Regions from separate parts of the Streptomyces sp. NPDC127177 genome, predicted to be linked through region 1. Evidence: riboswitches for the same ligand, from Rfam matches in the RefSeq annotation. Region 1 holds a riboswitch; each other region holds the start of a gene.

The links. Region 1 has a riboswitch for S-adenosylmethionine ahead of ACFVJX_RS25620 (hypothetical protein). Riboswitches for the same ligand answer to the same signal wherever they lie in the genome.
Region 2: another riboswitch for S-adenosylmethionine. It lies ahead of thrC (threonine synthase); the one in region 1 lies ahead of ACFVJX_RS25620 (hypothetical protein).
Region 3: another riboswitch for S-adenosylmethionine. It lies ahead of ACFVJX_RS04825 (glutathione S-transferase C-terminal domain-containing protein); the one in region 1 lies ahead of ACFVJX_RS25620 (hypothetical protein).

What each region holds. Positions count from the first base shown of each region.
Region 1 covers NZ_JBHXUW010000045.1:31,374-40,936, reverse strand. Annotated here, with positions in the region: gene ACFVJX_RS25630 (cytochrome P450) at 1-321, opposite strand, end outside; gene ACFVJX_RS25625 (cytochrome P450) at 318-1,607, opposite strand; gene ACFVJX_RS25620 (hypothetical protein) at 1,830-2,222, opposite strand; SAM riboswitch class IV at 2,271-2,380, opposite strand; gene ACFVJX_RS25615 (phosphocholine-specific phospholipase C) at 2,516-4,582, opposite strand; gene ACFVJX_RS25610 (hypothetical protein) at 4,969-6,195, shown strand; gene ACFVJX_RS25605 (hypothetical protein) at 6,446-7,030, shown strand; gene ACFVJX_RS25600 (hypothetical protein) at 7,104-7,721, shown strand; partial or broken gene ACFVJX_RS25595 (DUF262 domain-containing protein) at 7,933-8,127, shown strand; gene ACFVJX_RS25590 (HNH endonuclease family protein) at 8,210-9,563, shown strand, end outside.
Region 2 covers NZ_JBHXUW010000007.1:27,310-36,872, reverse strand. Annotated here, with positions in the region: gene groL (chaperonin GroEL) at 1-312, opposite strand, end outside; gene ACFVJX_RS07170 (cold-shock protein) at 612-818, opposite strand; gene ACFVJX_RS07165 (MoaD/ThiS family protein) at 1,231-1,506, opposite strand; gene thrC (threonine synthase) at 1,551-2,843, opposite strand; SAM riboswitch class I at 2,861-2,987, opposite strand; gene ACFVJX_RS07155 (glucosyl-3-phosphoglycerate synthase) at 3,141-4,094, shown strand; gene ACFVJX_RS07150 (trehalose-6-phosphate synthase) at 4,153-5,547, shown strand; gene otsB (trehalose-phosphatase) at 5,524-6,381, opposite strand; gene ACFVJX_RS07140 (DUF3263 domain-containing protein) at 6,537-6,854, opposite strand; gene ACFVJX_RS07135 (extracellular solute-binding protein) at 6,887-8,104, opposite strand; gene ACFVJX_RS07130 (SIS domain-containing protein) at 8,399-9,307, shown strand; gene ACFVJX_RS07125 (ROK family protein) at 9,429-9,563, shown strand, end outside.
Region 3 covers NZ_JBHXUW010000004.1:71,109-80,671, forward strand. Annotated here, with positions in the region: gene ACFVJX_RS04815 (IclR family transcriptional regulator) at 1-226, opposite strand, end outside; gene ACFVJX_RS04820 (ATP-binding cassette domain-containing protein) at 445-2,829, shown strand; gene ACFVJX_RS04825 (glutathione S-transferase C-terminal domain-containing protein) at 2,814-3,617, opposite strand; SAM riboswitch class IV at 3,863-3,970, opposite strand; gene ACFVJX_RS04830 (amino acid ABC transporter permease) at 4,551-5,555, shown strand; gene ACFVJX_RS04835 (amino acid ABC transporter ATP-binding protein) at 5,654-6,418, shown strand; gene ACFVJX_RS04840 (transporter substrate-binding domain-containing protein) at 6,578-7,615, shown strand; gene ACFVJX_RS04845 (GNAT family N-acetyltransferase) at 7,698-8,468, shown strand; gene ACFVJX_RS04850 (putative leader peptide) at 8,608-8,685, shown strand; gene ACFVJX_RS04855 (LLM class flavin-dependent oxidoreductase) at 8,760-9,563, shown strand, end outside.

The sequences.
Region 1 (9,563 bases):
GTGCTCGGCACCGTCCACGGTGAACATGGACCGTCCGGCGTCGACCATGCCGATGAGCGGCCATGCGTGCGTCACCTCGCCGCTCCGCCACAGCCCCCACGCGTCGAGGTCCTTCACCAGCCTTGGGTCCACCAGGAGTTGGCGGGCGTCCGCGTGCCGGGTGATGGTCCAGGCGGGCACGCCGAGCAGTTCGATCCGCGCGAGCCGGCCGGCCTCGCGCAGCCTCGCCGTCTCCCCGTCCAGGTCCTGGACCATGGGGTCGATGACGACGGTCCCGGCGTCCGGGGCGGCTGCGTGCGCGGCGGCGTGAGGGCAGTTCACGAGAGGTCTCCTGTCGTGCGAACGGGGGTGAACCGAACGGGGAGCGCGGTGGTCCCCCGCAGAAACGCTGACGGCCGCCGTACGAGGTCCGCGACGGCGACCCGTAGCTCCAGATCGGGCAGCCGGTCGAGCAGCACCTCGATTCCGGTACGGGCGATGATCTCGGCGATCTCCTGGGCGGGGAACGGGCACCGGTACTCACCGTGGCTGAAGGCGAGATGTGCGCCGTTGCCGCCTTGTTCGGAGGCGCCGCGGCCTGACAGGTTCTGCCGGATCAGGGGATCGGTGTTGGCGGCTCCGAGCCCGAGCAGCAACATGTCGCCCGCCTCGATCCGCTGTCCGCCGAGCCGGGTGTCCCGGGTGGCCCAGCGTCCGGCGAGGATCTGCGTCGGCCCGTCCTCCCAGAGCACCTCGTTCATGGCCTCGGCCACACTTCGCCGCCCGCCGGCCATCGAGTCGGCGAACTCGTCCTCGGTGAGCATCAGCCGGAGCGAGTTGCTGATCCAGTCGGCGGTGGTGAGGTGCCCGGCGGCCGTGATGGCCATCAGGTCGAGCATGTACTCCTCGTCGGTGAAGGCCTCGGGGAAGTCGAGCATCCGGGAGGTCACGTCGTCCCCGGGCTCGTCCCGCTTGGCGGCGACCAACCGCCGCATGTGCTCGCCGAATCGCAGATGGGCTTCCTGCGCCCCCGGGCCCCCGTCGGCCAGGTCCTTCAACACCCGTGCGATGTCGGCGCCTTCGTCGTCGGGGAACCCGACAAGCCGTGCGAGGACAAGCACCGGGAGGGGTTCGCAGAAGTCGGCGACGAGGTCCGCCGCGCCGCGGCTGCACACGGAGTCGATCAGCCGGTCGGCCAACTGCTCGCAGTGGCTGCGGATCTCGAACGGGTCGGCCCCTTCGAGTGCGGGTCCCACCATCCTCGCGTGACGGCGGTGCTCCTCACCCGCGCTGAAGTAGATGGACGGCAGGGGCCGTCCGACCATGGGGAGCAGGGGCCAGTCATCGGGGATGTGTTCCCACTGGTTCCACAGGCCGACATCGCGGGGGAACAGCTCGCCGTCGCTGGTGACCTGGTGCAGTTCGCGGTACCCGATGACCAGCCAGGCGGGGAAGCCGCCGGGCAGCTCCACGGGGACGACCGGCCCGTGGTCGCGCCGCATCGCGCGGTAGACGGCTCGCGGCTCGGTCTGGAACGAGGGGCCGCCGAGCGGCACGGCACCCGCATGGGCGGGACACGCCGGCGGGGTCGAGGAGGGCGCGGGCTCTGCTGAGGGTGGGCGCGTCATCATCCTGACTTCTGTGGCGGAGGCTTCACGCGTCACGATCATGCGATCAACGCATGTTCACTATAAGGATTTTATGTGACGCCACATCGGTCAATGCCGATCAAAGCTGCAAGCCGAGCAGAAGCCATCCGGTACAACTCCCGGACAACTCGGCATAATTGACAATCGACCACCAACAGAGCACGGCTACTCGCGGCGCCTCACCTCCCGGCCGTCATCTCCCTACGACAGCCCGGCAGCGGGGAGACCGCACAACTCCCCACCGTCGAGAGCGACGTTGACAAGGCCGGCCACCCGGCTGTCGCCGTCCACGAGCTTCAGCGCATGCCACCGGGGCAGCCAGTACACGCGTCCGCGATGGGCCGCGAGCGTTTCGCGCAGCGCGTCCGGAGTGTGGGTCCAGACCGTGGGGAGGACACCCGCGTAGTCGAAGGCGGCGCGTAGTCCGACCCATCCGTCGTCCCCGACGTCGCCCGCGGTCAACAGGATCTCGACGGCCTGCCCCTGCTCCTGGCTGCACTTCTTGGCGTGGATCCAGTGCATCCGATGGCCCGGGGCGTAACGGTCGCAACCGTCACTCCGGACGGAGCCGCTCTCGGTGAGGTGACGCAGCATGGTGAGTCCCGCCTTCCGGGGCAATGGACCCCGAGCGCTCTGCACCGCGGTCCGCTGTTCCCCGCACCTCGCGCACGGGGCAGGTCGTCACCCGGAGCACCCGCAGCGGAGCGGGGTGCCGTCCAGCCAGCCGGGGCTGCGCGCTGGAACTCATGACCCGACGAAAACGATAACGCACCGGCGTACACGCACCGCCGGGCACCACCGCACGGCCGACGGACGGTCAGGGGTACACGGGGGCCGGCCCCCGTGTACCCCTTCCACCGCACCGCACCACCCGTACGGCCAACAGCTCAGCCGGTGACGAGGCCCGGGTCGCTGGTGCCGGCCGCACCCGTCTCGACATGCCCGGCGAACCGGCGGAGGAACGTCTCGTCCGCGTCGGAGACCACTGTGATGTCGTACCAGTGATTGCTGCCGCGCAGGTCAACGGCGTGATTCACGGTCGCCCCCGCACGCACCGCCACGGTCTCCGCCCCTCCCCCATAGGCATCCGCACCGCGCACCGTTAGTTGTACGGTCCCGTCGGCGGTGTTGGTGAGGGTCAGTTCGAGCCCGCCGCTCGCCGCGTCATGACGTACCGTCACCTCCGGTCCCGTGGCCTTGCCGGACCCCCTGAAGGCGCGCAGGAATCCGTTCGGGCCGTGCACGGTGAGGTCGGTCACTTCCTTGGAGTACGCCGTGTTCCAGCTGTCGGAGACCGACTTCCCGGCCTCGGTCGTGTAGGTCCACGGCCCGTCGGTGCGATTGGCGGACGTCACCAGGAACTGCGCCCCGGCCGCGTCGCCGCCGCTGAAGGTGAGCTGGTACTTCCCGGTGGACGGGTCGGCCGCCCCGTCCACGAGGGGCGCGTACCGCAGCGGCCGGGTGGGCCGCCCGCCCGCCTCCTGCTTCGGCACACTGCCGGAGACCGGCGGTACCGGTACGTAGTCGGGGTGCCGGTCGGCGTCCGGGGGCGCGTACCCGTCGGTGGAGGGCAGCGAGGCGGGCGCGGTGTCCGTACGGCTGAAGTCGAAGGCCGAGGTCAGATCGCCGCATACGGCGCGCCGCCAGGGCGAGATGTTGGGCTCGTGCACGCCGAAGCGCTCCTCCATGAACCGGATGACGGAGGTGTGGTCGAAGACCTCCGAACACGAGTACCCGCCGGTGCTCCACGGGGACACGACGGTCATGGGCACGCGCTGACCGAGCCCGTACGGCCCGGCCGCGTAGCTGAGGTCGCCGGGGAAGTGGTCGGCGGAGGTGTCCACCGTGGACAGCCCCTGCGCGGCCCCGGACGGGACGAACGGCGGCACGACGTGGTCGAAGAAGCCGTCGTTCTCGTCGTAGGTGATGAAGAGGGCGGTCCGGCCCCACACCTCGGGGTTGGAGGTCAGCGCGTCCAGCACCTGCGAGATGTACCAGGCACCGTAGTTGGCGGGCCAGTTCGGATGCTCGCTGTACGCCTCGGGAGACACCACCCAGGAGATCTTGGGGAGCGTCCCGGCCCGGACGTCCGCCTTCAGATCGTCGAGGAGCCCGTCCCCGCTCTTGACGTCGGTGCCGGTGCGCGCCTTCTCGAAGAGCGGGTCGCCGGGCTTGGCATTCCGGTAACTGTTGAAGTAGAGCAGGGAGTTGTCGCCGTACGTCCCCCGGTAGGCATCGTCGATCCATCCCCAGGAACCGTCGGCGTCGAGCCCGTCACCGATGTCCTGGTAGACCTTCCACGACACCCCGGCCTTCTCCAGCCGCTCGGGGTAGGTGGTCCAGCCGTACCCGGCCTCGGCGTTCCCGAGCACGGGGCCACCACCGGACCCGTCGTTGCCCGTGTACCCGCTCCACAGGTAGTAGCGGTTCGGGTCGGTCGAGCCGAGGAACGAGCAGTGGTACGCGTCGCAGACGGTGAAGGCGTCGGCGAGTGCGTAGTGGAACGGGATGTCCTCACGGGTGAGGTGGGCCATGGTCGTCGCCGTCTTGGCGGGCACCCACTGGTCGTAGGCCCCCTTGTTCAGCGCCCGGTGCCCACCGGCCCAGTCGTGGTTCAGGTCCTGGAGGAACTGCAGCCCGAGATCATCGGCCGGCGGCCGGAACGGCAGCACCTCCTTGCCGAGCCCGTCCTTCTGGTGCCAGACCGGCTTCCCGCTGGGCAGCGTGACCGGACGCGGGTCACCGAAGCCTCGTACGCCCTTCATGGTCCCGAAGTAGTGATCGAAGGAACGATTCTCCTGCATCAGTACGACGATGTGCTCGACGTCCTGGATCGTGCCCGTACGACCCTTCGCGGGAAGCGACGCGGCACGGGCGATACTGCCCGACAGCGCGGAGAAGGCGACCGTGCCTCCCGCGAGTTGCAGGAGACGGCGACGGTTCAGTTCTGCCATGGGTGAGGGCCTCTGCGGGGTGAGGAGACGTGGGGGCGAAAGCGACTGGAGTGTTCCAGAATCGGCCTGCTCTATGGAAGACCCTTGCAGTGTGCACACGGTGGCGTCCGGCCGAACAAACAGCGACGAAACGGGTGGCCGCGGCGGGGTGGCGGCACCGTGGGGGCGCGGTGGGGGCCGGATTGCCGGAGACGGGCAGACCCGTGGCCACAGGGCTGCCGACTCCTGTTCTTGCCGATTCGACCCGCCACCGAGCACGCTGCACGGGGCGGGCGCGAGCGGGCTTCACAGAGGCAGGCACGAGCACGCTGCGCAGCAAGCCGGCTGGCTCGCTCGCTCGCTGGCCGACCGACCGACCGGATGCGAGGGGGCCCTGGGTGAGACACATGCCCTTCTTCCGATGGGTGCTGACGCTCGGCGTACTGCTCATCGGGTGCTCCGCGGCCGTCTACGTAACCGTGCCGGACATGCCCGAGCTGCGGCAGGTCGATCTGTCCGTGCTGGAGGAGGCGCCGGACGGGGCGTGCACGGTCCAATGGAACGACCCCTTCGACCACCACGAACACGAAGCCCCCTACCGGTGCGACGCCGATCGCGACCCGATCCTCAAGGCGCCGGCCTACGACCCCGAGTCCGGGCACGGCTGGGAGACCGGGTTCGTCGTCGCCGAGGGCTCGGACAAGGGCGAGCTGTACTCGCTGGGCGAGGACGACGACGAAGCCGCCGATCGGACCGACCTCTCCGACCGGCTCGTGATCATCGGCCTGCTCCTGACGATCACCGGACTCCTGGGCGGCAACATCCGTGCGGCGTCCCGGCTGAGCGGCGTACAGCCGCACCTCATCCGCCGCGCCCACCGGCTGAGCGAGCGAGCCTCGTCGGTGGCCCGCGACCACTCACGGGCGGTCGACGCGGTCCGGCAGGCGTGGACACCCTTGCACCGGGAGCGAGTGCGCGAGGAACTGACCCGCATCCCGGTGTCACGGCTGCGCAGTGAGGACAAGAGGCGTTTCAGGACGAAGGAGTGGGAGAAGGCCGGCATCCGGACCGTGCGCGACGTCCTCGACACCGGCGTGTGGGAGCTGGGACAGCTGCCCGGCGTGGGCCGCCGCACCGCCGAGCGGGCGGTCGGGGCCGCACAGCGCACCGCCCGGGCGACGAGCGAGAACGTGGTGCTCCGGATCGCGGCGGACAGGCCCGAGCCCCGGACGACAGCCCTGATCGCCGCTCTGCACGTGCTGATGGCGGCCGGGCCCGGGGCGCGGCAGGCAACGGAGACCGCCAAGGAACTGGCCGCCGAGTTAGACGTGCTGCTGCCCGAGGCCTCCGCCGCGTCCGGGTACGCCCGGATGCTGCGAACCGGCCCGGAACAACGCCGAAGGGCCCGGTCGGCCGTGGGACGGCTGCGCAAGATACTGGACGAGGCGGAGCGGAACTGCGTCGACCAGCGGTTCGGGCAGGCGTCGGTCGACCTGCTGCGCGGTCCGGACAGCGCGCGGGACGGGCTGTCGGCCTGGGCCGACTTCGAGTCCCGGACCAAGGACTACTACCGGCTGCTGGCAGAGATCACGGCCGACCGCGACACCGGAATCCCCCTCCGGACCCAGTACTGAGACGCCGACTTCACTTACGGACTCACATGCTGGCACGTGCGGGACCACGCGCTGGGTCACGTGCGGGGGCACACGCTGGGTCACGTGCGGGGTCACATGAGGGGCCATCACATGCGGAGTCACTTGCGGTGAACCCGGAGTTCGAGGACGACACGTTCGGCAGAAAGAGAGCGCGACCAGACCGGTTTGCCGTGCGCGATCCAGGAAAGGCGGGGGAGGCCAACTGCCCCTCTGGAAAGCGATGTTGCCTATGCGCGCAAGATCCGTACACACCTCCGGTGTTCTGACCGCGGCCCTGCTGCTCTCGGCCGCCGCGATCGCCCCGTCGGCCGGCGCGACCGTCCGGGACACGTCCGGCCCCCTGGCCGGTGACGGTGGAGCCCAGCACTGCACAGTGAACGCGACGTCAGGCATCGAGAGCTGCTACCGGACGTTCACGGAGGCCATCGAGGCCGCCAGCGGCGGCCGGATCACCGGCGCGCCGCCCTCCGCGACCGCAGCGGTACACAGTGACGCGTTCAAGTCCCGAATGGCCGAGCAGGCGCAGGAGGGAGTCATCCAGGGAACCTTCTTCGACGACGAGCAGTACGGAGGGGACTCCCTCACCATCTGGGGCGCCGAGCCGTGTGTGAAGGACGGCTGGGTCAACTTCCAGTTCGACCTGGGGGACGACTGGAAGAACCGCATCTCCTCCTTGCAGCCGTGGGGCGGCTGCGCGCTCTGGCTCTACCCCGAGCCGGGACTGAACGGTGACCGGGACGGCCCGTTCGAGGAGAACAGCGCCGCCATCGGGTCGTTCATGAACGACCGCACCCAGTCCATCGGCTTCAGCTGACGGCCGCCCCCACCGGGGCGACCGCGCCCTCCTCCCCCCACACAGACTCGATCACCCCCCACGGAGATCACCCATGACAGTGAAAGTCCGGCTCCCCCTGCTTCTCGCGGCGCTCGTGACCGCGGGCAGCGCCGTCCTGACCGCTCCGGGCACCGCGCTCGCCGAGGACCAGCCCACCATCCGTGAACTGCTCGACAAGTGCGACAACGGAACCGACAGCTGCGTCTTCCACCCCGACGGGGCAGCCGAGATATCGATGGGCGAGTCCCATCAGGTAGGCGACTCCGCCTTCAACTGCACCCCGGACAACCAGACCACCACCGTCGGCTGGTCGGACACGACAGGCGAGTCCAACAGCGTCGGTGTCTCCCTGACGGCGGAGTACGGCTTCTCGCTCGTGTTCAAGATGAGCATCACGGCCACCTACGGCCACACGTGGGAGAGTTCGCACACCGAGTCGGAGCTGACGGCAGTGAACGTCCGGCCGGGCGAAGTCGGTTGGGTGACCCGCGAGGCCCAGATGCAGCACGTCAGCGGAACGTACGAGATGCACTTCCCGGACCGCTTCTACGGCCACTACTACTGGTACGTGCCCTTCGACGCGACGGGCCCGATGCCGGACGCGCCGAGCACCAAGACGCAGCACACCCGGGCGATGACCGACGAGGAGAAGTCGGCCCACTGCGGCTGACAGCACCCGGCGCACGCCTGTCGGGCCAACAGCCTGCGGCAAGCCCCTCCCGACCCCGGTCGGGAGGGGCTTGCCGGGCCGGGCCTCCGCCGCACCGGGAAGCCTGCCCCATCCGCCGGCCTGGAAGGCCTGGAAGGCCCTCCAGGCCCGAGCCCCGTCACTCCCCGCTGTTCCTCAACTTCGCTGCGAAGTCACCGTCCGGTGAGGAATCATGCGGATCATGGCTCAGCTCGAAGCGCGCGAAGTGCCGCTGCACAAGGTCTTCTGCAGTGACTACGACTTCCGGATCCCCGACTATCAGCGCCCCTACGCTTGGCAGCCCGAACAGGCCCAGCAACTCCTCGCCGACCTCGAGGAAGCTCTTCTGCGAGGTGACGGGGAGCCCTACTTCCTGGGCTCTCTGGTACTCGTCAAGGACAGCCGAGCCGCCGAGGCCGATGTCATCGACGGTCAGCAACGTCTGACGAACCCTGACCATCCTGCTGGCCGTGTTGCGGGATCTGGCGCAGCAGCCCGATGTGGTGACCAACCTGGTGGCGATGATCTCCGAGCCCGGGAACACGGTCCTGGGCCTGAAGGCCAAACCCCGACTCACCCTGAGGCCCCGGGACGCCGACTTCTTCCAGCAGCACGTCCAGACCGACGGCTCCATCAGCACCCTCCTCAAACTGAACCCCCACAACCTCAGGACCGACGCGCAGAGGGCTGTACAGGCGAACGCACAGGCACTGCACACCACCCTGGCCGCCTGGAGCGACGATCAACGCCTCTCACTGTGCAAACTGATGGGGGTCCAGACGTTCCTCGTCGCGGTGAGCACCCCTGATCTGGAGAGCGCCCACCGGATCTTCAGCGTCATGAACTCCCGGGGCCTGGACCTGTCGCCTGCCGACATCTTCAAGGCCCAGATCATCGGAGAGATCGACCAGGAGGTCTCGGAGACGTACGCCAGGCGGTGGGAGGACTCCGAGGAGAGCCTCGGCCGCGAGGACTTCTCCGACCTCTTTTCCCACATCCGCATGATCTTCTCCGGCGAGCGAGCACGACAGGAACTGCTCAAGGAGTTCCAGAGCCAGGTCCTCGTTCACTACAAGAACGGTCGCGCCAAGGAGTTCGTGGACCACGTACTCGTTCCCTACGCCGAGGCGTCCGCGGTGATCCGCGACAAGGCATACGCGGCCGGAGACGGCTCGGACCAGGTCAACCTGTGGTTCCGCAGGCTGTTGCTGTTGGACAACAACGACTGGTGGCCTGCCGCGCTGTGGGCTCTCACGACCCACGGAGACGATCCGGTGTGGCTGGGTTCGTTCCTCCGGTCACTGGAACGTCTCGCGGCAAGCATGTTCGTCCGACGTGTCTACACCACTCCCCGCGTGTTCCGTTTCGCGGAGTTGCTGACCGAGCTGAAGGAGCTGACCCCGGACAGTGCCCTCGACGCCTCGGCCTTCCAACTGACCGAGACGGAGCGGGCCGAGACACTGCGCCGGCTCGACGGCGAGGTCTATCACGAGTTGAGGACACGACGGTACATCCTGCTGCGGCTCGATGAGTTGGTCTCCGAGGACGACATCGTGGCGACCTACGACGCTCCGCGCATCACGGTCGAGCATGTGCTCCCCCAGAACCCCGATGCCCAGTCGCAATGGCGTGCCGACTTCACCACGGCCGAACGCGCCCTGTGGACACACCGACTGGCCAACCTGGTGCTGCTCAGCCGCGCGAAGAACTCCCAGGTCCAGAACCTCGACTTCACCGACAAGAAGGAGCGGTACCTCAAGCGGGGCGTCGTGACGTTCCCCCTGACCACACAGGTGCTGGGCCAGGACACCTGGACACCGGAGC
Region 2 (9,563 bases), on a different contig from region 1:
GCGCAGGCCCTCGCGGACGAGCGCCTGAGCGAGAACGGTGGCGGTGGTCGTACCGTCGCCGGCGACGTCGTCCGTCTTCTTGGCGACCTCCTTGACCAGCTCCGCACCGATCTTCTCGTACGGGTCCTCCAGCTCGATCTCCTTGGCGATGGAAACACCATCGTTGGTGATCGTGGGGGCGCCCCACTTCTTCTCAAGGACGACGTTGCGGCCCTTGGGGCCGAGGGTGACCTTGACGGCGTCGGCGAGCTGGTTCATGCCGCGCTCAAGACCGCGCCGGGCCTCCTCGTCGAACGCGATGATCTTGGCCATATGAAGTGGTCCTCCCGGACAGGGGTGGATTTCTCCGGACCGAGTGGCGCCCGCGACGGACGGCCTGCCGCCCGCCGGTTCCTTGCCCCGACGGACCTGCGGGCCTCACCGGCCCGGTCCAAGTTTCTGTCACTCTCACCTGGAGAGTGCTAACGCCAATGATTAGCACTCGACCCCCTTGAGTGCAAGCGCCGAAGGCACGTCGGGCAGGGGCGCACAGACGCACGTGAGGCCCGTACCCCGGTGGGAGGTACGGGCCTCACGTGCGTGAGTAGTGTCGTTGGCCGACCGCGCCGAGCTCAGCCGACGGCGAGCTTGACCATGTCCGCCTGCGGCCCCTTCTGGCCCTGCGAGATTTCGAATTCAACTCGCTGACCCTCTTCGAGGGTGCGGTATCCGTCCATCTGGATCGCGCTGTAGTGGACGAAAACATCCGCACCACCGTCGACCGCGATGAAGCCGTACCCCTTCTCCGCGTTGAACCACTTGACGGTGCCCTGAGCCATGCCTAACTCCCCTATTACTGGCCCTTGCACAGGACCGCACTTCGCGGGCCCTGGGTCAGAACTCACCCTCCGACAGGCGAGGGTGCGTGCGCCGGAACGCGTCGACCGCGGCCGAATGTATCTGCCCAACTGCCCTCTGCAACAGGTCAATCGGACGAGAATTCCAGGCAGCACGGAGCGCCCGAATATGAGGAATTCGTGAGGATCCTGGGCAAGTCGGGCCAGGCAAAGGCGACTTATGGCGCAAGAGGATCAGGTACTTTGGCTGCATCTTGTCGTGGCCAGGCGCATTCTCATATGCGGTTGGCACGGGCAGCGGAGGGGACTTCCCACACTCTACCGCGCTCAACCATGCAGAATTGCCCCCTCCGCTTGTGAAGCGGAGGGGGCAATCACGGTGACGCGGATGCGGTCAGCCGCCCGCGACGGCCGGGATGATCGAGATGCCGGCGCCGTCCGGGGTGACCGCTTCCAGGCCGCCCTCGAAGCGCACGTCGTCGTCGTTGACGTACACGTTCACGAAGCGGCGCAGCTTGCCCTGGTCGTCCAGGACGCGGGCGGCGATCCCCGGGTGGTCCTTCTCCAGGGACTCGATGACCTGGGAGAGGGTCGCGCCCTCGGCCGGGACCTCGGCCTGGCCTCCCGTGTAGGTGCGGAGGATGGTGGGGATACGGACCTTGACGCTCATGGTGGGTGCCCTTCCTGGAGTCTCGGGTGGGTCGGCTCGGTGGGTCAGCTGGTGCCGAGGCCGGCGGCGCGGAAGGCGTCCAGGCTCGGACGGATCGTCGCCGTCGCCTGCGAGGTGGCGGCCACCGCGTCCAGCGTCTTGAGGCCGTCACCGGTGTTCAGGACGACGGTGGTGAGCGACGGGTCCAGCAGACCGGCCTCGATCAGCTTCTTCGTCACACCGACCGTCACCCCGCCCGCGGTCTCGGCGAAGATGCCCTCGGTGCGCGCCAGCAGCTTGATCGCGTCGACGACCTGCTCGTCGTTGACGTCCTCGACGGCGCCACCGGTGCGGCGGGCGATGTCCAGCACGTACGGGCCGTCGGCCGGGTTGCCGATCGCCAGGGACTTGGCGATGGTGTCCGGCTTCTGCGGGCGCACGACGTCGTGGCCGGCCTTGAAGGCGGTGGAGACCGGCGAGCAGCCCTCGGCCTGGGCGCCGAAGATCCGGTACGGCTTGTCCTCGACCAGGCCGAGCTTGATCAGCTCCTGGAGGCCCTTGTCGATCTTCGTGAGCTGCGAGCCGGACGCGATCGGGATGACGATCTGGTCGGGCAGCCGCCAGCCGAGCTGCTCGCAGATCTCGTACGCGAGCGTCTTGGAACCCTCGCCGTAGTACGGGCGCAGGTTGACGTTGACGAAGCCCCAGCCCTCGCCGAGCGGGTCGCCGATGAGCTCCGAGCAGAAGCGGTTGACGTCGTCGTAGTTGCCCTCGATGCCGACCAGCTCACCGCCGTACACCGCGGCCATGACGACCTTGCCCTGCTCCAGGTCGTGCGGGATGAACACGCAGGACCGCAGTCCGGCACGGGCGGCGGCGGCGCCGACCGCTCCGGCCAGGTTGCCGGTGGAGGAGCAGGAGAGCGTGGTGAAACCGAAGGCGCGGGCGGCCTCGACGGCGATCGCGACGACGCGGTCCTTGAAGGAGTGCGTCGGGTTGCCGGAGTCGTCCTTGACGTACAGACCGCCGGTGACGCCCAGCTCACGGGCGAGGTTGTCGGCCTTGACCAGCTTGGTGAAGCCGGGGTTGATGTTGGGCTTGTCCGCGACATCGGAGGGGACCGGCAGCAGCGGCGCGTAGCGCCAGATGTTGTTGGGTCCGGCCTCGATGCGCTTCCTCAGCTCGTCCGGGGAGCCGCTCGGCAGGTCGTACGCCACTTCGAGCGGCCCGAAACAGGTCGCGCAGGCGAAGAGGGGGCCGAGCTCGAAACGCTCTCCGCACTCGCGGCAGGAAAGTGCCGCGGCGGGACCGAGGTCCACAGAAGCATCGGTGTGTGCTGCAACAGTCTGAACAGCCATGATGGCGAGGCCCTTTCTCCTCATCTTCCTCGTGACGCATTTCGCCACAAGACGGAATTGGCACCTTCCCCACCTGACCTCGCGGTCGGCGGGAGGGTTGCCGGGACTTCAACGGGCCGTTCCCTCTGTCCCTCTGGATGAGCGCTGTGGCACTGGACCATCGATCCAGGCGTTTATCGGCGGACGGACCCCGGCATGCGACGGCCATCTGCGTTGTTCAAGACTGTAACCGAAGCACCGGACTGTTGAGATAGCCGTCCGAACCGCGAGATGGATCACATACAGGGAGTATCGACCGTGCTGGAAGAGGTCGAACGCTGGCTGACCAGGCGTTCCTGGTCGGTCGCCGACCGTCCGCTGGACCGGCTCCTGGCCACCAGGAGTGACCCCCAGAGCGGGAACGGGAGCGTGAGCGTCGTGCTGCCCGCACTCAACGAGGCGGCGACGGTCGGCGACATCGTCGCGACGATCCGGCGTGAGCTGATGGAGAAGGTCCGGCTGGTCGACGAACTCGTGGTGATCGACTCCGGCTCCACGGACGCCACCGCCGAGGTCGCGCGCCGCGCGGGGGCCCGGGTGATCCACCGGGACGCGATCCTGCCCCGCGTCCCGGCCGTCCCCGGCAAGGGCGAGGTGCTGTGGCGCTCACTCCTGGTGACCGGCGGGGACATCGTCTGCTTCATCGACGCGGACCTCAAGGACTTCTCGGCCGACTTCGTCTCCGGGATCGTCGGCCCGCTGCTGACCGACCCCTCGGTCCAGTTCGTCAAGGCGATGTACGACCGTCCCCTCGGGGACACCGCGGGCCAGGGCGGCCGGGTCACCGAACTGGTGGCACGTCCGCTGCTCAATCTGCACTGGCCGCAGCTGGCGGGCTTCGTCCAGCCGCTGGGCGGCGAGTACGCCGTGCGCCGCTCACTGCTGGAACGGCTGCCGTTCCCGGTCGGCTACGGAGTGGAGCTGGGGCTGCTCGTCGACGCCCTGCACACGGTCGGCCTGGACGCGCTCGGCCAGGTCGACGTCGGGGTGCGCAAACACCGCCACCAGGACGGCCAGGCGCTCGGCCGGATGGCGGCGGCCATCTACCGGACCGCCCAGCTGCGGCTCTCCCGGGGGCATCTGGTCCGCCCCGCGCTCACCCAGTTCGAGCGCGGCGAGCACGGTTTCGTCCCGCACACCTACCCGGTGGACACCGAGGAGCGGCCGCCCATGCGCGAGATCGCCGAGTACGTCTCGCGCCGCGCGGCCTGAGACGGAGCGCGGCCGTACGCACGTTTGGGCGGTTCGTGATCGGGCTAGATTCCGCAACATGGTCTCCGAGCACGCCCCTCAGTCCGCCACCGCCCAGGTACTCGTCGCGTCCAACCGCGGTCCGGTCTCGTACACGCTGGGTGAGGACGGCTCGCTCGACGCGAAACGGGGCGGTGGCGGGCTCGTCTCCGGGCTCAGCGCGGTCGACGACAAGGTGTGGGTCTGCGCCGCCCTGGGAGACGGCGACCGCGAGGCGGTGCGGCGCGGGGTCGGCGAACCGGGCGTGCGGATGCTCGACATCGACGCGGAGGTGCACGCCGACGCGTACAACGGCATCGCCAACTCGGTGCTCTGGTTCGTCCACCACCTGCTCTACCAGACCCCCGTGGAGCCCGTCTTCGACGCGGAGTTCCGCCGTCAGTGGGCCTCCTTCGAGACCTACAACCGGGCCTTCGCCGAAGCGCTCGCCGAGGAGGCGGGCGAGGGTGCGGCGGTCCTGGTGCAGGACTACCACCTGGCGCTGGTGCCCGGCATGCTCCGCGAACTCCGGCCCGATCTGCGGATCGGCCACTTCTCGCACACCCCGTGGGCGCCCGTCGACTACTTCCGGATGCTCCCCGACGACATCGCCGAGCAACTGCTGCACGGCATCCTCGGCGCCGACCGGGCGGCCTTCCTGACCCGCCGGTGGGCGGACGCGTTCATCGGCTGCTGCACGGAGATCCTCGGCGGCACCGGCCGCACCCGCATCGGTGTGCACGGGCTCGGCGCCGACGCGGACTTCCTGACCCGCCGCGCGCACGAGGCGGACGTCGACGAGCGCATGGCGGCCCTGCGGGAGCAGGTGGGCCCCGGCCGGCGGACGATCGTGCGGGTGGACCGCACCGAGCTGTCCAAGAACATCGTCCGCGGGATGCTCGCCTACCGCGCCCTGCTCGACGGGCGGCCCGAGTGGCGCGGGCGCGTCGTCCACATCGCGTTCGCCTACCCCTCACGGCAGGACCTCGCGGTGTACCGGGAGTACACGGCCGAGGTGCAGCGCGTCGCCGACGACATCAACGCGGTGCACGGCACGGCGGACTGGACCCCGGTGGTGCTCCACGTCAAGGACGACTTCGCCCGCTCGCTGGCGGCGTACCGGCTGGCCGACGTGGCACTCGTCAACCCCATCCGGGACGGGATGAACCTGGTCGCCAAGGAGGTCCCGGTCGTGTCCGACGACGGCTGCGCGCTGGTCCTGTCGCGGGAGGCGGGGGCGTACGAGGAGCTGGGCGACGACGCGATCACGGTGAACCCGTACGACGTGTCCGCCACCGCCGACGCGCTGCACGAGGCGCTGACGATGCCGGACGACGAACGGGCGGCACGCACGGAGCGGCTGGCCGCTGCGGCGACCGCGCTGCCGCCGCAGCAGTGGTTCCTGGACCAGCTAGAGGCGCTGCGCCAGGGCTGACAGGAACTCCACGACGGCTCCCGGCCCCGGCACCAACAGGTCGGCGCGCTCGGCCAGTTCGGGCACCTCCGCTCGTCCGCTGCAGATCAGCAGGCCGGGGGTGCCTTCGGGGCCCTCGGTGCGGAGCTTCTCCACGGCGGCGTACGCGGCGAGGTCGCCGAGGTCGTCGCCCGCGTAGAGCACGGACCCGGCGCCCGTCTCGCGCACGTACTCGGTGAGCGCCACGCCTTTGTCCATGCCGGCCGGGCGCAGCTCCAGAACCAGCCGGCCCGGTTCGACGATGAGACCGTGCCGGGTGGCGAGCTCGCCGAGGGGGCCGCGCAGGGCCTCGAAGGCCGCCTGCGGGTCCTCGGCGCGGCGGGTGTGGACGGCGAGCGCCTGCCCCTTCTCCTCTATCCACGTACCGCGCCAGGAGTCGAACCTGTCGAGCACACCGGGGAGTTCGGCCCGCACGGCGGCGACGCCTGGGTGCGGGGCGGGGGCGCGGACGGTGCCGGTGACGGCGTCCCAGCGCTCGGCGCCGTAGTGGCCGAGGACGACGAGGTGGTCCAGGCCCGCGACCCCGGCGAAGCCGCCGTAGCGGACCGCGACGCCGGCCGGGCGGCCGGTGATCACTGCGATGGAGGCGACCTTCGGCGCGAGCGCGGCCAGTGCTTCGACGGTGCCGGCGTGGGCGCGGGCCTGTTCCGGGTCCGGGACGATGTCGGCGAGTGTGCCGTCGAAATCGAGTGCGATGACGGCACGGTCGGGGCGGGCGAGGATGGCCGCGAGGCCGTCCTGTCCGGCGGGGGTCGTCGGGGCCGGCAGGGGTGCGGTGTGCGGGTGGCTGCCCATGCGTCCGAGCCTATAGCCGGTGGGCGGTACGCGGGGGGCGGTACGCGGGGCCCGACCGGGGCTCCGCCCCGAACCCCGCTCCTCAATCGCCGGAGGGGCTTGAAATGCCCCGCCGGCGATTGAGGCGCGGGGGTGCGGGGGCGGAGCCCCCGGGGTCAGCGGCGGTCGCGTCTCGCGGCGCGTACGCGGCGGAGGCGGTTCACCGTGACCGGGTCGGCCTCCAGCGCACGCCGGTCGTCCAGCAGCGCGTTCAGCAACTGGTAGAAGCGCGTCGGCGAGATCCCGAGACCCTCCCTGATCGCCCGCTCCTTCGCCCCCGGCCCCGCCCACGACTGCCGCTCGACCGCCAGGACGGCCCGGTCCCGGTCGGAAAGCCCTGCGGAAGGCGCGGGCGCCGGCTCGGGCTCGGGCTCGGGCTCGGAGCCGTCGGAGCCGTCGGAGCCGTTCGGAGGAGTAGGAGGCGGGGCGGTCATATCAGCCAATATATTGCGCGGGCGGCGGACCGCTACTCCGCGCTCTCCGCCGTCGTCGCGTCCTGCGATATCCGCTCGAGCACGCTCTCGGGATTCGCCCCCGGCTCGACCGCCTCGCCGATGTTCTTCTTGATGGACTCGCTGGTCTGGGCCCAGGACGTCTTGGCGACCGGGTAGAACTCCGCGTTCGGCAGCGCGGACAGGAACTTGCGCAGCGACTTGTACTTGGGGTCGGTCTCCATCGAGGCCGACGCGCTGTCGGTGACCGGCAGCAGGTCGTACGTGTCGGCGAAGTCGATGACGTTCTTGTCGCTGAACATGTAGTCGAAGAACTTGCCGATCTGGGTCCGGTGGTCGTTCTGCTTGAACCCCATGATCCAGTCGGCGACGCCCATCGAGCCGTCGGTCGGCCCGGAGATGCCGGGCAGCGGCACCATGCCGACGTCCACGCCCTTCTTCTCGGCCTCCTGCATCAGCGTCGGGTGACCGTTGAGCATGCCGACGTCGCCGCTGGTGAAGTCCGCGAAGGCCTTCGCCCGGTTGAGCTTGCCGGGGGCGACGGGGCCGACCAGTTTCTTGTCGACGAGGTTGGTCTTCAGCCAGTTGAACGTCTTGATGTTCTCGGCCGAGTCGATGTTGTACGAGCCGACGTCGTCGGTGTAGCCACCGCCACCACTGAGGAGCCACATCAGGGTCTCCGCCTGGGACTCCTCCTGACCGAGCGGCAGCGCGAACGGGACCTTCACACCGTGCTGCTTGAGCGCGGCGGCGTCACTGGCGATGTCGCTCCAGGTCTGCGGGGCGTCGAGGCCCGCCTGGCTGAAGAGCTTCTTGTTGTAGAAGAGCAGCCGGGTGCTGGCCACGAACGGCAGCCCGTACTGGACCTGGCTGACCCGGCCCGCGTCAGCGAGGACCGGCAGGAAGTTCGCCTGGGTGCGGATGCTGAGCATCTGGTCGGCGGAGTAGAGCTTTCCGGCCTTGGCGTAGTCCGCGTACGCACCGATCTGCGCGATGTCGGGGGCCTTTCCGGCCTTCACCATCTCGGCGACCTCGCGGTCGATGTCCGTCCAGGGCAGGACGGACACATCGACCTTGATACCGGGGTGGGACGCCTCGAACCCCTTGGCGATCCCGTCCCAGTACTTGTCCGACTTGTTCGCCTCGCCGGTGCCGTAGTCGGCCGCGACCAGCTTCAGCGTGACGTCGCCCGAGCCGCCGTCGCCGCCGCACCCCGACAACGTTGCCGTCATCCCCAGAGCGGCGACAGCCGCCGTCAGTCCCAAATAGCGCCGCTGCACAGCCCAGTCCGTTCTCATCGATTACGTCATCCGCGACACCCACGTCATCGTGGGGCACTCCGGATGAGCTGCGATTTTCCCCCACCGCTTCGGACGAGGTCTACACCACCTCGATATCGCTTCGGCAACACAGCAGCATTGCACGGGACGCGGAGTGACTGCTAAGTAGGTCTCGGTCAACCTGGGCCCGGCACAAGGCCCTTGCCCCTTATTGGTCCAGACCTTTGCCGCAAGGAGCCGTTCAGCATGTCCCGTACCGCATCAGAAATCGCCACCCAGCCCAGCTGCTGGCGGCGTGCCGCCGAGGCGGGCGCGGTGGCCGACGGGCTGCCGCGTCCGGGTGAGCGGGTCGCCGTCACCGGCTGCGGCACCTCCTGGTTCATGGCCATCGCCTACGCGGCCCTGCGCGAGGCGGCGGGGCAGGGCGAGACGGACGCGTACGCCTCCTCGGAGTTCCCCTCCGGCCGGTCCTACGACCGGGTCGTGGCGATCACCCGCTCCGGCACCACGAGCGAGGTGCTCGCCCTGCTCGGAGAACTGCGCGGAAGGACCCCCACGGTCGCGCTGACCGCCGACCCGGCGACGCCCGTCATGGACGCCGCCGACACGGTGGCCGTACTGGACTGGGCCGACGAGGAGTCGGTCGTGCAGACCCGGTTCGCCACCACCGCGCTCGCCTTCCTGCGGGCCGGTCTCGAGGCCGCCGGTCCGCTCCCGGCGGGCGTGAAGACGGTCGCCGAGGCCGCCGTCGACGCGGAGCTGGCGGTGACCGAGCCGCTGGACGAGGCGGTGGTCTCGGCCGAGCAGTGGACGTTCCTGGGGCGCGGCTGGACCTACGGCCTCGCGCAGGAGGCCGGGCTGAAGATGCGTGAGGCGGCGGGCGCCTGGACCGAGTCGTACCCCGCGATGGAGTACCGCCACGGCCCGATCGCGATCACCGGCCCGAACCGGGTGGCATGGGTGTTCGGCGCACTGCCGGAGGGACTGGCGGGCGAGGTCGCGGGGGTCGGCGGCACGCTCGTGGCCCATGGCTCCGCGGACCCGATGGCCGACCTGATCCGGGCCCAGCGGCTCGCGGTGGTGCTCGCGGAGTCGAAGGGGTACGACCCGGACCACCCGCGCAATCTCTCCCGCAGCGTGATCCTGCCGGGCTGAGGGTTCGCGGGGCGCGTCGTCGGCGGATCGCCACCCCGTTGCGGGCCGATTTTGTATGGATGCGCAACAAACACGATAGTGGACTAGACCTTTTGGGGTCCGTCGGGCGAAACTGTTTCCCGTGAAACACGTCATCGCCCTCGATGTGGGCGGCACCGGAATGAAGGCCGCACTGGTCGGGGCCGACGGCTCCCTGCTGTACGAGGCGCGGCGCGCGACCGGCAGAGAGCGGGGACCCGACGCCGTCGTGGAGTCG
Region 3 (9,563 bases), on a different contig from region 1:
GCGGGGAGCGGCTGCCGGAGAGGGTGACCATGCCGTCGTCCAGCACGGTCAGATAGCCGTCCCGCGCGAGCTCCTTCAGCAGCTCCTGGACGGTCGTCAGGGGCAGTCCGGCCTCCCTGGCCAGCTGCTGGACGGGCGCTCCTGCCGCGTGCGCCCCGGCGGCCTCCATGACTCGGAGAGCGCGCTTGACGTACGCGGTGAGTTCGGGGCCGGCCTCGTCACCCATGCCCACAAGCATGGACCCGGTGCCGGGCAGTGGCAATATGTCCTGCTTACCGCCCCTGACCTGGGGCGCGGAAACGGTCCAGGGGCGTCACACGGGCGGTGGCGGCCGGCGGGGCCGGTCAGGAATGAAGAAGCGTGCTCCACGCGCCGCGGCTAGCGTGAATGCTGGGCAGCGATCACAGGCCCGGCCCCCGACGGACAGATGGAGAAACGATCACCATGGCCACCAGGACGGACGCCAAGTCGCCTGCCCCGCACGCTGCCGACATCCACGACATGATCCGTGTGCACGGCGCGCGCGTGAACAACCTCAAGGACGTCAGCATCGAGATCCCGAAGCGGCGGCTCACGGTGTTCACCGGTGTCTCCGGATCGGGCAAGACCTCGCTGGTGTTCAACACGATCGCCGCCGAGTCGCAGCGGCTGATCAACGAGACCTACAGCGCCTTCGTGCAGGGCTTCATGCCCACACTGGCCCGGCCCGAGGTCGACGTCCTGGACGGGCTCACGACCGCGATCATCGTCGACCAGCAGAGACTGGGCGCCGATCCGCGCTCCACCGTCGGCACGGTCACCGACGCCAACGCGATGCTGCGCATCCTCTTCAGCCGGCTCGGCAAGCCGCACATCGGCCCGCCCGGTGCGTACGCCTTCAACGTTCCCTCCGTCCGGGCCAGCGGCGCCATCACCGTCGAGCGCGGCAACAAGAAGGCGGTGAAGGCGACCTTCAACCGCACCGGAGGCATGTGTAGCCGTTGCGAGGGCCGGGGCACCGTCTCCGACATCGACCTCACCCAGCTCTACGACGACTCCAAGTCGCTGGCCGACGGCGCGTTCACCATTCCCGGCTGGAAGTCGGACAGCTTCTGGACCGTCCGGGTCTACGCCGAGTCGGGGCTGCTCGACCCGGACAAGCCGATCCGCAAGTACACCAAGAAGGAGATGCAGGACTTTCTCTACCGGGAGCCGACCAAGGTCAAGGTCGAGGGCGTCAACCTCACCTACGAGGGACTGATCCCCAAGATCCAGAAGTCGTTCCTGTCCAAGGACAAGGAAGCGCTGCAACCCCACATCCGTGCCTTCGTGGAGCGGGCGGTCGCCTTCGCCACCTGCCCCGAGTGCGACGGTAGCCGGCTCAGCGAAGGGGCCCGGTCGTCCAGGATCAAGCGGATCAGCATCGCCGACGCCTGCGCGATGCAGATCAGCGACCTGGCCGCATGGGTCCGCGGTCTCGACGAGCCCTCGGTGGCACCCCTGCTCACCGCGCTGCGGCAGACTCTGGACTCGTTCGTCGAGATCGGCCTCGGCTACCTCGCACTCGACCGGCCGTCGGGAACGCTGTCGGGTGGCGAGGCGCAGCGCGTCAAGATGATCCGGCACCTGGGCTCCTCCCTCACCGACGTCACCTACGTCTTCGACGAACCCACCGCGGGCCTGCACCCCCACGACATCCAGCGGATGAACAGCCTGCTGCTGCGCCTGCGGGACAAGGGCAACACGGTGCTCGTCGTGGAGCACAAGCCGGAGACCATCGCGATCGCCGACCACGTCGTCGACCTCGGTCCCGGCGCCGGCGTGGCTGGCGGCACCGTCTGCTTCGAGGGAACGGTCGACGGGCTGCGGTCAGCGGGCACGGTCACCGGACGCCACTTCGACGACCGGGCCGCCCTCAAGGAGTCGCTGCGCGAGCCCACCGGCACGCTGGAGATCCGCGGCGCGGAGGAGAACAACCTGCGCGGCGTCGACGTCGACATCCCGCTCGGGGTCCTGGCCGTCGTCACCGGCGTCGCCGGTTCCGGAAAGAGCTCGCTGATCCACGGCTCGGTCTCGGGCCTGGACGGCGTCGTGCCGATCGACCAGAGCGCGATCCGTGGCTCACGACGGAGCAACCCCGCGACGTACACCGGACTGCTCGACCCGGTCCGCAAGGCGTTCGCCAAGGCCAACGATGTGAAGCCGGCGCTGTTCAGCGCGAACTCCGACGGCGCCTGCCCCGGTTGCAACGGCGCGGGTGTCGTCTACACCGACCTCGCGATGATGGCGGGCGTCGCCACCGTCTGCGAGGAGTGCGAGGGGAAGCGGTTCCAGGCCTCGGTGCTCGAATACCGCCTCGGTGGCCGCGACATCAGCGAGGTGCTCGCGATGTCGGTGACGGAGGCCGAGGAGTTCTTCGGCGGCGGCGAGGCGCACACCCCGGCCGCGCACCGCGTCCTCGGCAGACTCTCCGAGGTCGGGCTCGGCTACCTCAGCCTCGGCCAGCCGCTCACCACACTCTCCGGCGGTGAGCGGCAACGGCTGAAGCTGGCCACGCACATGGGGGAGAAGGGCGGCGTCTACGTGCTCGACGAGCCGACCACCGGACTCCACCCGGCCGATGTCGAGCAGTTGCTCGGCCTGCTCGACCGGCTCGTGGACTCGGGTAAGTCGGTCATCGTGATCGAGCACCACCAGGCGGTCATGGCGCACGCCGACTGGATCATCGACCTGGGCCCCGGCGCCGGCCACGACGGCGGCAGGCTCGTCTTCGAGGGCACCCCAGCCGACCTCGTCGCCGACCGCTCCACCCTCACCGGCGAGCACCTCGCCGCCTACGTCGGCGCCTGACCGGAAGCCGTGACGGTCGCCACGTCGTTGCTGTCGGGGAAGGCGGGGTGGCCGCCGAGGCGGCGCACGTAGTCCCCGAGCCGGGGGTGTGTGGCGAGGACGGCCGGCCCGAGATGGACGAGCGCCACCCACAGGTCCACATCCGCAGCCGTCAGCTCCTCACCCAGCACATAGGGCCGCGGGGCGAGGTACTGATCCACCAGGTCGAGCGCCGCCGATCGCTCCGAGGGCTCGGCGGACGGGGTGACGTGCTGGTCCAGCAGGTCACGGAGGGCTTCGATGTCCGCGGCGAGCTCCGGCGGACGCAGCGTGGAGGGGCAGGCCTCGTCGTGCCCGGAGAGCAGGCCGGCCAGGTCCCTGAGGATGTCGGGGGTGTGGTTGCTGACGATCCGTCCGCTCCACCGGTCGCACAGCGCGGGCGCGGTCAGCGGCCCGTCGTAGTGGTGCATGGTGGCCTCGTACGCGCTGCGCAGCGAGGCGAAGGCTTCGGGCGTCTCGGCGGGGTGTCCCAGCCGTGTGGTGGCGACCGAGTCCTGGAGACCGAGCAGGCCGAGGGTGATCGAGATACGCAGCGAGCGCGGACAACTCGCCGACAGGAAAAGCTCGTAGCGGTGCGGAGCCGGATAGAAGCCACCGGCCAGACCGACGCCGATCCGGCTGTGGATGGGGGAGGACGGTACGGCCGCCGGCGGACGCGGATGTGCGGCGCGTGGGCTCGGTCCGGGTGAAATCGAGCCGCATGTGATCGAGTTGGCTGTGCTGGAACCGCGCGAAGCTGTCTCGGGCATGACTCTCCCTTTGGGGATCCCTGTGGGAACGAGGAAGCCACCGCCGCCTTGTGGGCATGGGCGGCCGGGTGGGGAACGACTGCGCTTTCGCACCGGTCCGGATCACGATCGGACGGACCTGTACGCGTCCGGGTCTGCCGGGCTAGTAAGCGCTGGAGACACGCAGCAGATCGATGTGCAGGCGCCTCGTCAAGCCGTTCCTGGACAAATCCCACCGGTCCCGACTCCGGGGCTCGCGAGACGCGAGACCACGCTTGCCCCGCCGCGCCGGCGGGACCCGGTCGTCACCCGGGGCACCCCGTCGCGGTGGAAGGGTTGCCTGCCAGCGGGCCGGGGCCGATGACCTCGTGAGCAGGAAGGATCCCGCGCAGGGGGCGCTGACAATCGTGACCGTCCATGCCAGTTTCGGTGCGCCGCGTGACGCCGTCAAGAAGGCCGTACGGGCCGTCTCGCCTGGTGGTCACCGGCGTTGACATTCCTTTCGGTGCATGCCTAACTTGCGGCGCAGAACGGCGCCGGGGATTCGCTGAACGCCCTGGCCCGCCGCCCGGCGGTGGGGTGCCCCAGGTGAGGACCGGACCTGACGACGTTCGGTGAGCGCGAGGCCCCGCGGGGCGGAATGGTGACGGTGAGGGCGATGAACGCAGCTGAGGGGATGGCTGCCTGGCGGTCCCGCGGCCGCGTCCTGCTCTGCGCGAACCGCTCCGTCGACCTGCAGCGCGTCAACAGCGCTCTGTGTACCGCCGCTTGTCGCGCGCTCTGTCAAGGCTGACCGGCCTTCTGAGCTTCTGACGTCCACCGCTTTCGCGGTGTGTCCTCTCCCCGCCCGGCCCCCGTCCCGTGCTGTGCGCCGCGTCCCGCCGAGTCATGTCCGACCGGTGCGGCGCCGCTGCCGTCAGCGGTCCGGGCTGTCCGTATCCGCTGGAGCCCTCCGTGAGTGAATCCCCAGGCGTCGCTGTGTCCTCCGGCTCGGCGCCGCCCACCGAGGCGGCCCCCCGCCCCGCTCCACCTGCCGAGCCGAAGCCCCTGGCCGCGCAGCGGGTCCGCCCGCTGCTGCGTCCCGGCCGCTGGATCGTCACGGCCGTCGTACTCGTACTGGCCGCCCAGATCCTCCATGGCCTGGTGACCAACCCCTTCTACCAGTGGGACCGGTTCCAATACTGGTTCCTGCGCCCCACCATTCTCGACGGACTGCTCATCACCCTCGAAGTCGCCGTGTACAGCGCCGCGTTGGGACTCCTCGGCGGTGTGCTGCTGGCCCTGGCGAGGCTCTCCCCGAGCCCGGTGCTGCGCGCGGTCAGCTGGCTCTACACCTGGCTCTTCCGATCGGTGCCGCTGATCGTCGTCCTGCTGTTCCTCTACAACTTCAGCGCGCTCTACCGGACGCTGAGCGTCGGTGTGCCGTTCGGCCCCGCGTTCTTCAGCTTCGACGAGTCGCGCCTGGCCACCGACATGGTCGTCGCCGTCATCGGCCTCAGCCTGAACGAGGCGGCATACGCCTCCGAGGTGGTGCGCGGCGGCATCCTCTCGGTGGACCAGGGCCAGCACGAGGCGGCCTCCGCCCTCGGACTCCCGAAGCGGTACCAGTTCGCGAAGATCGTCTTTCCGCAGGCGCTGCGCTCCATCACCCCGAACTACGTCAACCAGCTGATCGGCCTGATCAAGGGCACCTCGCTGGTGTTCTACGTCTCGCTGCTCGACCTGTTCGGCTCCGTACAGAGCATGGGCAGCACCTACCCCGGCGACATCGTGCCGCTGCTGCTGGTCGCAACCGCCTGGTACCTGATCCTCACCAGCGTGGTGTCCGTCATCCAGTTCTACGTCGAGCGGCACTACTCGCGGGGCGCGCTGCGGACCCTGCCCCCGACCCCGTTGCAGAAGCTGCGGACCGGCCTCGGCGATCTGCGGGCCCGGGTCCGGAAGGAGACGGCGATATGAGCGCCAAGGCGACCGGGACGGCGGAGTCGACCGAATCGGCTGTGACGACAGGGGAGACGGACGCGACGCCGGCGGCGGACGCGGCCGGGACGCCAGTGGTGCGTCCCGCGGCTGTCGAGGTGCACGACGTGCACAAGTGGTACGGCTCCCAACGCGTCCTGGACGGCGTGGCGCTGACCGTGCGGCCAGGGGAGGTCACGGTCGTCCTCGGTCCGTCCGGCTCCGGCAAGTCCACCCTCCTGCGGGTGATCAACCACCTGGAGAAGCCCGAGATCGGCCACGTCAGCCTGAACGGCGAGCTGATCGGCGTACGCAGGCAGCGCGGCCGTCTCAAGGAGCTGAGCGAGCGCGCGATCCTGGCGCAGCGCAGCCGGATCGGCTTCGTCTTCCAGAACTTCAACCTCTTCCCGCACCTGACCGTCCTGGACAACGTGGCCGCGGCTCCCGTGGCGACGGGGAAGCTGACCAAACCCGAGGCACGGGAGCTGGCCCGCGGCCTGCTCGCCCGGGTGGGGCTCGCGGACCGGGCGGACACCTACCCGCGTCAGCTCTCCGGCGGGCAGCAGCAGCGTGTGGCCATCGCCCGCGCCCTGGCCCTGCGGCCCGGCGTGATCCTCTTCGACGAGCCGACCTCCGCGCTCGACCCCGAACTGGTCGGCGAGGTGCTGGCCGTGATCAAGGATCTGGCCGGCAGCGGAACCACCCTCCTGGTCGTCACGCACGAGATCGGCTTCGCCCGCGAGGTCGCCGACCGCGTCGTCTTCATGGACGGCGGCCGGATCGTCGAACAGGGCCCGCCCGAGCAGGTACTGGACCACCCGCGGCACGAGCGGACCAGGGACTTCCTGAGCAAGGTGCTCTGACCCCGGCCCTGCGGCTCCGTGGCACGAACCCCGGCGGCTCCGTGGCACGGCCCCTGGCCGCTCCGTGGCACGACCCCGGCGGCTCCTTCTGAAGCCGCCGGGCCCAGCCCCCTCCATCTTCCCCGCACACCCTCACCGCACCCGACAAGGACAGCCACCATGCGCACCCTCATCCTCCGCAGCGGACGCCGCAGCGCACTCCGTCGCGGTATCGCCGCCTCCGCCGCCATCGCCTCGCTCGCCACCGGGCTCGCCGCGTGCGGTGGTGACGGCGACGCCGCGGCCAGGACCGACAGCGCACCGTCCGGAACGGTCGCGGTCGGCCGGCTCTCCAACGGCGCAGCCAAGCCGACCGACATCAAGGTGTCCGAGGTGAAGTCGATCAGCGCCGAGCTGCCCAAGTCGGTTGCCGGCAGCGGCAAGCTGGTGATCGGCGTGGGTGCGCTTCCCGCCGGGTTCGCGCCCCTCGCGTACGTCGGTGAGGACCAGAAGACCCTCACCGGCGCGGAACCCGACCTCGGCCGACTGGTCGCGGCCGTCCTCGGACTGGAGCCCGAGCTGAAGAACTCGACCTGGGAGAACATGTTCGTCGGCGTCGACAGCGGCAAGGTCGATGTGGCCATCGCGAACGTCACCGACACCGAGGAACGCAAGAAGAAGTACGAGTTCGCCTCGTACCGGCAGGACAACCTCGCCTTCGAGGCGCTGAAGAAGAGCACCTGGAACTTCGATGGCGACTACCGGAACCTGGCCGGCCGGACCGTCGCCGTCAGCGCCGGCACCAACCAGGAGAGGATCCTGCTGGAGTGGAAGGCGAAGCTGGCGAAGGCGGGCAAGAAGCTCACCGTCAAGTACTACCGGGACAACAACGCCACGGCCCTCGCCCTGTCCAGCGGGAAGATCGACCTCTCGTTCGGCCCCAACCCCGGTATCTCGTACCACATCACCCAGACCGCGAAGACCCCCAACCCGACGCGTAACGCCGGCAAGTTCTCCGGCGCGGGGGAGACGCTCCAGGGGCTGATCGCGGCCACCGCGAAGAAGGACAGCGGACTGGCGAAGCCCCTCGCCGACGCGATCAACCACCTGATCAAGAACGGGCAGTACGCCAAGTGGCTCGCCGCCTGGAACCTCTCCAACGAGGCCGTCCCCTCCTCCCTGGTCAACCCGCCCGGTCTGCCGCTCGACAACTCCTGACCCGCGCCCACGCCGAGGACGGCGCCGCCACGAGCCCGGCGCCGTCCCGGCCACGTCCCAGATACGGAGACTCCGCACCGCCATGTCCACCAGCGTCCATCACGCCCCGCCACCGAGACCGGCACATCCGCACATCCTGGACAACGCCGCCTGGGCCGCGCTGACCGGCCCGCACGCCCACCTCGCCGAACGGGTCGGACTCGCCGCCCGCTACCCCACGGACGTCTCCCCGTTCAGCGCCCTCGCGGACCCCGCCGACCCACAGGCCTGGGAAGACCTCGCCGCACTGGTCGGCCCCGGCGCCAGCACCCCCGTCTCGGGCGCCCGCACGGTGCCGGACGGGTGGACGGTCGAGCGCAGTGGCGACGGAGTCCAACTGGTCGACACGACGCTGCGCGCCGAACCCGCCCCCGAGGCGTTGCGGCTCGGCCCCGCCGACGTACCGGAGATCCTCGACCTGATCGCCCTCACCCAGCCGGGCCCCTTCCTGCCCCGCACCATCGACCTCGGCGACTACCTCGGCATCCGGGACCGCGGACGGCTGATCGCCCTGGCAGGGGAGCGCCTGCACCCGCCGGGCTGGACCGAGATCAGCGCCGTCTGCACCCACCCCGACCACCGGGGCCGCGGACTCGCCACCCGGCTGGTGCGCGCGGTCGCGTCGGGCATCAGGGAACGCGGCGACACCCCCTTCCTCCACGCGGCCGCGAGCAACACCCCCGCGATCCGGCTCTACGAGTCGATCGGTTTCACCCTGCGCCGCCGCACCCGGTTCCTGCTCGTCCGTACCCCGGACGGACAGCCGCGACAACCGGAAGAAGAAGAGGCCCGGCAGCCGGAAGAAATGGCGTAGCCGTGCAGTTGTGCTTGAGGACGACCGGGCGGGCCCCCCAGGGGTCCGCGTGCGCGAGGACGGCGAGGACCCCGGGTCCCGCCGCGCCGGGGAGGCGGAGGTGAGGCAGGTGCGTACCGTGTCCCGCCGCCATGCCGCCATGCCGAGCCGCCCGCTCCTTTACTCCCGGCAGCACATCGACCTCCTGCGCGTCGCCGGCGCGCTCTGTTGTTCCTGACCTGTAGCCCTCGCAGCCGCCCCCGTGTCCGGGCCCGGCTTCCTCGTACGGTCGATCAGGAAGGCACCTCTCTCGTGTCCTCGTCACCCTCTCCTCTGCATCTCGCCGTGGCCCTGGACGGCGCGGGCTGGCACCCCGCCGCCTGGCGCGAACCGGTGGCCCGCCCCAGTGAACTGCTCACCGCCGCCTACTGGACCGACCTCGTCACCGAGGCCGAGCGAGGACTGCTCGACTTCGTCACCATCGAGGACGCCCTCGGCCTCCAGTCCTCCTCCTACTCCGAGCCGGACGACCGGACCGACCAGGTACGCGGACGCCTGGACGCCGTCCTCATCGCGGCCCGGGTCGCCCCCCTGACCCGGCACATCGGCGTGGTCCCGACGGTGGTGGCGACGCACACGGAGCCGTTCCACATATCCAAGGCCATCGCCACCCTCGACTACGTGAGCACCGGTCGCGCGGGACTGCGCCTCAAGGTCACGATCCGCCGGCACGAGGCCGCGCACTTCGGCCGCCGCACGTTCCCGCCGTTCGGCATCGAGGACTACGGGACCCCTGCCGGGCAGGAACTGGTGAACGGCGTGTTCGACGAGGCCGCCGACTACGTCGAGGTCGTGCGACGGCTCTGGGACAGCTGGGAGGACGACGCGGAGATCCGGGACGTCGCCACCGGCCGTTTCATCGACCGCGCGAAACTGCACTACATCGACTTCGAGGGCTCGCACTTCCGGGTGAAGGGCCCCTCGATCACGCCCCGGCCGCCCCAGGGCCAGCCGATCGTCAGCGCCCTGGCCCACGCGAGCGTCCCGTACCGGCTGGTGGCCCGCTCCGCGGACATCGGCTACGTCACCCCGCACGACGCCGACGAGGCCCGCGCC